DNA from 2 places in the Candidatus Enterococcus mangumiae genome. Region 1 is predicted to be linked to the other one. Evidence: a T-box and tRNA genes for the amino acid it is inferred to sense, from the RefSeq annotation. Region 1 holds a T-box; the other holds one or more tRNA genes.

The links. A T-box is a leader RNA that pairs with one kind of tRNA and senses whether it is charged. The one in region 1 lies ahead of DOK79_RS09815 (valine--tRNA ligase), so its partner is inferred to be a tRNA-Val.
Region 2: it encodes a tRNA-Val, which carries the amino acid that the T-box ahead of DOK79_RS09815 (valine--tRNA ligase) is inferred to sense. The anticodon was not compared.

Annotation. Positions count from the first base shown of each region.
Region 1 is NZ_CP147250.1:2,055,040-2,058,515, forward strand. Features, by position in the region: gene thiI (tRNA uracil 4-sulfurtransferase ThiI) at 1-663, shown strand, start outside; gene DOK79_RS09810 (redox-sensing transcriptional repressor Rex) at 853-1,506, shown strand; T-box leader at 1,617-1,829, shown strand; gene DOK79_RS09815 (valine--tRNA ligase) at 1,877-3,476, shown strand, end outside.
Region 2 is NZ_CP147250.1:2,324,878-2,328,353, forward strand. Features, by position in the region: rRNA gene DOK79_RS11070 (23S ribosomal RNA) at 1-1,472, shown strand, start outside; rRNA gene rrf (5S ribosomal RNA) at 1,563-1,678, shown strand; tRNA gene DOK79_RS11080 (tRNA-Asn) at 1,691-1,764, shown strand; tRNA gene DOK79_RS11085 (tRNA-Ser) at 1,804-1,892, shown strand; tRNA gene DOK79_RS11090 (tRNA-Glu) at 1,909-1,980, shown strand; tRNA gene DOK79_RS11095 (tRNA-Val) at 1,996-2,068, shown strand; tRNA gene DOK79_RS11100 (tRNA-Asp) at 2,078-2,150, shown strand; tRNA gene DOK79_RS11105 (tRNA-Phe) at 2,196-2,271, shown strand; tRNA gene DOK79_RS11110 (tRNA-Tyr) at 2,273-2,353, shown strand; tRNA gene DOK79_RS11115 (tRNA-Trp) at 2,360-2,433, shown strand; tRNA gene DOK79_RS11120 (tRNA-His) at 2,436-2,508, shown strand; tRNA gene DOK79_RS11125 (tRNA-Gln) at 2,518-2,589, shown strand; tRNA gene DOK79_RS11130 (tRNA-Cys) at 2,628-2,698, shown strand; tRNA gene DOK79_RS11135 (tRNA-Leu) at 2,715-2,799, shown strand; tRNA gene DOK79_RS11140 (tRNA-His) at 2,864-2,936, shown strand; tRNA gene DOK79_RS11145 (tRNA-Gln) at 2,946-3,017, shown strand; tRNA gene DOK79_RS11150 (tRNA-Leu) at 3,030-3,113, shown strand.

The DNA of each region.
Region 1 (3,476 bases):
CTTTCAGGAGGGATCGACTCACCTGTTGCTGGCTATTATGCTATGAAACGTGGGGTTGAGATCGAAGCGGTCCATTTTGCTAGTCCGCCTTATACAAGTGAACAAGCGCTACAAAAAGCCAAAGATCTAACAGTCAAACTAACGCCTTATGTGGGAAAAATCGAGTTCATCGAAGTACCATTTACAGAAGTGCAAGAAGAAATCAAACGAGTGGTACCACAAGGTTACTGGATGACGATCACTCGTCGTATGATGCTTCGCTTAACAGACGAGATCCGCCGTATTCGTCATGGCTTGGTGATTTTAAATGGGGAATCTTTAGGGCAGGTGGCTTCGCAAACACTTCAAAGTATGGTAGCCATCAATGAGGTTACGAATACACCGATCATTCGCCCTGTAGCGACGATGGATAAACTAGAGATCATCGAAGTAGCGGAACAAATCGATACGTTTGATTTGTCCATCCAACCATTTGAAGATTGCTGTACGATTTTTGCTCCACCGCAACCCAAGACACGTCCGCGACTTGAAAAAGTCCATCAATATGAAGAACGATTGGATATCGATGGCATGATCGAACGTGCATTGGCAGGATTGAAGATCGAAACGATCCACACGGAAACAACGAAGCAACAAGCAGAAGAGTTTTCTGACTTACTCTAAACGCTGGTAGCAGGCAAAAAAGTCCAACTTCAAGAAATAAGTAAGAAAATCAAAAAATAACTTTTTATATTTTTGATTTTCTTGCTTATTTTATTTGTTTTTAAAAGGAGTTGAGCGTCCGCCTATTGCGAGGTTCCTCGTTCCATGCTAAACTGAGATTATGTGAAATGATTAACAAGGAGAAGCGATATGCGAGAAAAATCAGAAACGTTACCCAAAGCAACAGCCAAACGGTTGCCTTTATATTTACGCTATTTGAATATGTTGAATGATTCTGGTGTTCAACGGATCAAATCAAATGAATTCAGTGAAATCACGCAAGTACCTTCCGCAACGATCCGCAGAGATTTTTCTCATTTAGGGGAATTGGGACGAAGCGGTTATGGGTACGATGTTCCCTATTTGATTGAAGTGTTTGATCGGATCTTGAATACAGAAGAAGAAAAAAGAATCGCCTTAGTTGGTTTTGGTAATTTAGGAAAAGCATTAAAGCATAATAATTTCAGAAGAAATGCGAATTTGAATATTGTTTGTGTCTTTGATAATGATCCAGCCATTGCAGGGAAAGAGATCGAAGGCGTGATGGTATACCCTATGGATCGTTTTAGTGAAATCGTTGAAAAAGAAGGCATCAAAGTGGCGATATCAACTGTGCCGAGTAAGTATTCACAATCAGCCATCGATGAGATCGTCAAAGGTGGGATCACTGCGATCTTGAATTTTGCGCCCGATCGTGTCAGTGTCCCGCCACATGTCCATATGCAATACATCGATCTGACTACTGAATTACAGACATTGATTTATTTTGATGAGAATTATTCACAAGTCTTTTCTTCTAAATAACAGCACAGAGAGCACATCAATGAACGTTCTAAGGTGGAGTCTTTCAGCAAATCAATCAGTGATTCATTAAGAGCTTTTATTGACTTTAGATTCTAACCATTGTAAAATGAGTCAAGATGTTGATCAAGAGGAGTAACTAGTCCGACGTTTAGAGAGAGAGAACGAATGGTGGAACGTTCTTAACGAAAGCTAGTGAAGGTAGCTTGGGAGTTTTTATCTTGAATCGAGTAGAGATGAACGAGTAGTGATCGTTAACTCACTTTGAGAGGTAATAGGCAGCTATTACAAATTAGGTGGTACCGCGTAATCTATACGTCCTAAATACGAAAGTATTTTAGGGCGTTTTTTTATTTTAAAGGAGGAACACAGTATGACGGAAGAAAAGAATCTCTCCACAAAGTACAATCCGCAAGAAGTTGAAGCGGGACGTTATCAAAACTGGTTAGACGAAGATTTATTCAAACCTAGTGGCGACAAGAAAGCAAAACCTTATTCGATCGTTATCCCCCCTCCCAACGTGACTGGTAAACTCCATTTAGGTCATGCTTGGGATACAACATTACAAGATATGTTGATTCGCCAAAAAAGAATGCAAGGGTACGATACGTTATGGTTACCAGGAATGGACCATGCGGGGATCGCGACACAAGCAAAAGTAGAAGAAAAACTACGTGAGCAAGGCGTTTCTCGTTATGATCTTGGTCGTGAAAAATTCATTGATCAAGTATGGGAATGGAAAGAAGAATATGCGGGTCATATCCGTGAACAATGGGCAAAAATGGGCTTATCTTTAGATTATAGCCGTGAACGTTTCACTTTAGACGATGGCTTATCTGAAGCGGTTCGTAAAGTATTCGTTAGCTTGTACGAAAAAGAGTTGATCTACCGTGGCGAATACATCATCAACTGGGACCCGCAAGCACGGACAGCCCTTTCTGACATTGAGGTGATCCACAAAGAAATCGAAGGCGCCTTTTATCATATGAGCTATGAATTAGCTGACGGTTCAGGTGTGGTTGAAATCGCAACGACACGTCCGGAAACGATGCTTGGTGATACAGCGATTGCGGTTCATCCAGAGGACGAGCGATACCAAGCACTGATTGGGAAAAAAGTTATTTTACCTTTAGTTAACAAAGAGATCCCGATCGTAGCCGATGAATATGTCGACATGGAATTTGGAACAGGTGTTGTAAAAATCACACCAGCCCATGATCCAAATGACTTTGAGGTTGGTAATCGTCATGATCTTCCACGAGTGAATGTCATGAACGAAGATGGCACGATGAATGAATTAGCAGGGAAATATCAAGGGATGGATCGTTTTGCAGCACGTAAAGCGATTGTCGCTGATCTAAAAGAGATCGGTCGTTTGATCAAGATCGAAACGATGATCCACAATGTTGGTCACTCTGAGCGTACAGGGGTAGTTGTTGAACCTCGTTTATCGACACAATGGTTTGTAAAAATGGCGCCTTTAGCTGAAAAGGCAATTCAAAACCAAGAAACAGAGGATGCTGTGGAATTCTTCCCACCACGCTTCAACCAAACGTTCTTACGTTGGATGGAAAATGTTCATGACTGGGTAATCTCACGTCAATTATGGTGGGGACATCAAATTCCTGCGTGGTACCACAAGGAAACTGGTGAAATGTATGTCGGTATGGAAGCACCAGCGGACAGTGAAAACTGGATACAAGATCCTGATGTTTTGGATACTTGGTTTAGTTCAGCGTTATGGCCTTTCTCAACGATGGGATGGCCTGACGAAAACAATGAAGATTACCAACGTTACTTCCCAACAAGTACATTGGTAACAGGATACGATATTATCTTTTTCTGGGTAAGCCGAATGATTTTCCAAAGCTTGGAATTTACAGAACGTCGCCCATTTGAAAACGTCTTGATCCACGGATTGATCCGTGATGAACAAGGACGCAAGATGAGTAAATCCCTTGGAAATGGGATCG
Region 2 (3,476 bases), 270 kb from region 1:
TGTTTTTGTTTGAGCAATGGAGGGACGCAGGAGGCTAAGGAATGCAGACGATCGGAAATGTCTGTCCAAGCAGTAAGTCTTGATAGGAGTCAAATGCTTCTAACTTTAAGGACAAGCTGTGATGGGGAGGGAAATAATAGTACCGAAGTTCCTGACGTCACACTGCCGAGAAAAGCTTCTAGTGAGAAAACAACGACCCGTACCGCAAACCGACACAGGTAGTCGAGGAGAGAATCCTAAGGTGAGCGAGAGAACTCTCGTTAAGGAACTCGGCAAAATGACCCCGTAACTTCGGGAGAAGGGGTGCTGATCGTCAGATCAGCCGCAGTGAATAGGCCCAAGCGACTGTTTATCAAAAACACAGGTCTCTGCAAAATCGTAAGATGAAGTATAGGGGCTGACGCCTGCCCGGTGCTGGAAGGTTAAGAGGAGTGCTTAGCGTAAGCGAAGGTACGAATTGAAGCCCCAGTAAACGGCGGCCGTAACTATAACGGTCCTAAGGTAGCGAAATTCCTTGTCGGGTAAGTTCCGACCCGCACGAAAGGCGTAACGATTTGGGCACTGTCTCAACGAGAGACTCGGTGAAATTTTAGTACCTGTGAAGATGCAGGTTACCCGCGACAGGACGGAAAGACCCCATGGAGCTTTACTGTAGTTTGATATTGAGTGTCTGTACCGCATGTACAGGATAGGTAGGAGCCGTAGAAATCGGAACGCTAGTTTCGATGGAGGCGCTGGTGGGATACTACCCCTGCGTTATGGCCACTCTAACCCGCACCACTGATCGTGGTGGGAGACAGTGTCAGATGGGCAGTTTGACTGGGGCGGTCGCCTCCTAAAGAGTAACGGAGGCGCCCAAAGGTTCCCTCAGAATGGTTGGAAATCATTCGAAGAGTGTAAAGGCAGAAGGGAGCTTGACTGCGAGACCTACAAGTCGAGCAGGGACGAAAGTCGGGCTTAGTGATCCGGTGGTTCCGCATGGAAGGGCCATCGCTCAACGGATAAAAGCTACCCTGGGGATAACAGGCTTATCTCCCCCAAGAGTCCACATCGACGGGGAGGTTTGGCACCTCGATGTCGGCTCGTCGCATCCTGGGGCTGTAGTCGGTCCCAAGGGTTGGGCTGTTCGCCCATTAAAGCGGCACGCGAGCTGGGTTCAGAACGTCGTGAGACAGTTCGGTCCCTATCCGTCGCGGGCGTTGGAAATTTGAGAGGAGCTGTCCTTAGTACGAGAGGACCGGGATGGACTTACCGCTGGTGTACCAGTTGTTCTGCCAAGGGCATTGCTGGGTAGCTATGTAGGGAAGGGATAAACGCTGAAAGCATCTAAGTGTGAAGCCCACCTCAAGATGAGATTTCCCATTTCTTTAAGAAAGTAAGATCCCTGAGAGATGATCAGGTAGATAGGTCAGAAGTGGAAGTACAGTGATGTATGGAGCGGACTGATACTAATCGATCGAGGACTTAACCAAAATAAAATGAAAAACTCGGAGAGTTTCTTACTGATACTTCAAATCCAGTTTTGAGTGAACAAGATTTACTCAAAAATAGATAACACCAAGTGTGGTGGCGATGGCGAGAAGGATACACCTGTAACCATGCCGAACACAGAAGTTAAGCTTCTTAGCGCCGATTGTAGTGAGGGGTTGCCCCTTGTGAGAGTAGGACGCCGCCACGCTGGTATTATTATTCCGGCATAGCTCAGTTGGTAGTAGCGCATGACTGTTAATCATGATGTCGTAGGTTCGAGTCCTACTGCCGGAGTTCTCATTTATGAGAAGAGTAATGAGCTTCTTTCACTCTGGAGAGTTGTCCGAGAGGCCGAAGGAGCATGATTGGAAATCATGTAGATGGTGCAAACTGTCTCAAGGGTTCGAATCCCTTACTCTCCGTAATTGATTTTTTACTGGCCCGTTGGTCAAGCGGTTAAGACACCGCCCTTTCACGGCGGTAACACGGGTTCGAATCCCGTACGGGTCATTAATTGGATACATTGGAGGTTTAGCTCAGCTGGGAGAGCATCTGCCTTACAAGCAGAGGGTCAGCGGTTCGATCCCGTTAACCTCCATAATGATTTGGTTCCGTGGTGTAGGGGTTAACATGCCTGCCTGTCACGCAGGAGATCGCGGGTTCGATTCCCGTCGGGACCGTCATTTCTATTCAATTAACAAACAATTTATTAATTTATTCTTTATGGCGCGGTAGCTCAGTTGGTAGAGCAACGGATTGAAGCTCCGTGTGTCGGCAGTTCGATTCTGTCCCGCGCCACCATGGAGGAGTAGCGAAGTGGCTAAACGCGACGGACTGTAAATCCGTTCCTTAGGGTTCAGTGGTTCGAATCCACTCTCCTCCATTTTATAGGGGCATAGTTTAAAGGTAGAACAGCGGTCTCCAAAACCGTTAGTGTGGGTTCAATTCCTGCTGCCCCTGCCATGGCGGATGTGGCGAAGTGGTTAACGCATCGGATTGTGGCTCCGACATTCGTGGGTTCGATTCCCATCATTCGCCTTTTTTCATTGGGGTATAGCCAAGCGGTAAGGCAAGGGACTTTGACTCCCTCATGCGTTGGTTCGAATCCAGCTACCCCAGTCCTATAAATATTAATTTATAGCTAAAAATAGTATAATGGCGGTATAGCCAAGTGGTAAGGCAGAGGTCTGCAAAACCTTCATCACCGGTTCAAATCCGGTTACCGCCTTAGTACTAATTACATTGCCGGCGTGGCGGAATTGGCAGACGCGCTGGACTCAAAATCCAGTGCCCGTTGAGGGCGTGCCGGTTCGACCCCGGCCGCCGGTATTAACTAAGATGACCACATCTTAGTTTTTTATTCGCAAATTAAATAACAGATTATTTTATCATGGCGGATGTGGCGAAGTGGTTAACGCATCGGATTGTGGCTCCGACACTCGTGGGTTCGATTCCCATCATTCGCCCTTTTTCATTGGGGTATAGCCAAGCGGTAAGGCAAGGGACTTTGACTCCCTCATGCGTTGGTTCGAATCCAGCTACCCCAGTTTCATCTATTTGCCGGCGTGGCGGAATTGGCAGACGCGCTGGACTCAAAATCCAGTGATCTCACGATCGTGCCGGTTCGACCCCGGCCGCCGGTATCACAATAACCTTTTAGTGTAGGTATATCTTACATTAAGAGGTTCTTTTTTTATATCCAAATGATAGTACCTATGTTGTAATACCATGTAAAAGTTGTATCTCTATTATAGGAGAAAGAAGTGGGCTTCAATTTTACTTAATCTTCTGTTATTCTCTTTTTAACGTAATTAGGAAGAAAACTATCTAAAGCTATTGGTTTAGTCAGAAATCCCACCAAGAAGCAAGCGTACGCCATGTGTATTTCTAAGGATAAAAGTCTAGATTTCAAGTTTGTAGGATAGAAAGAACAAGCGGGAAATTACTCTCTAATGGAGAAAGTGGAGTAACTTGAAGAAAATCAGTGATTCTTCTGTGGGCGCAGA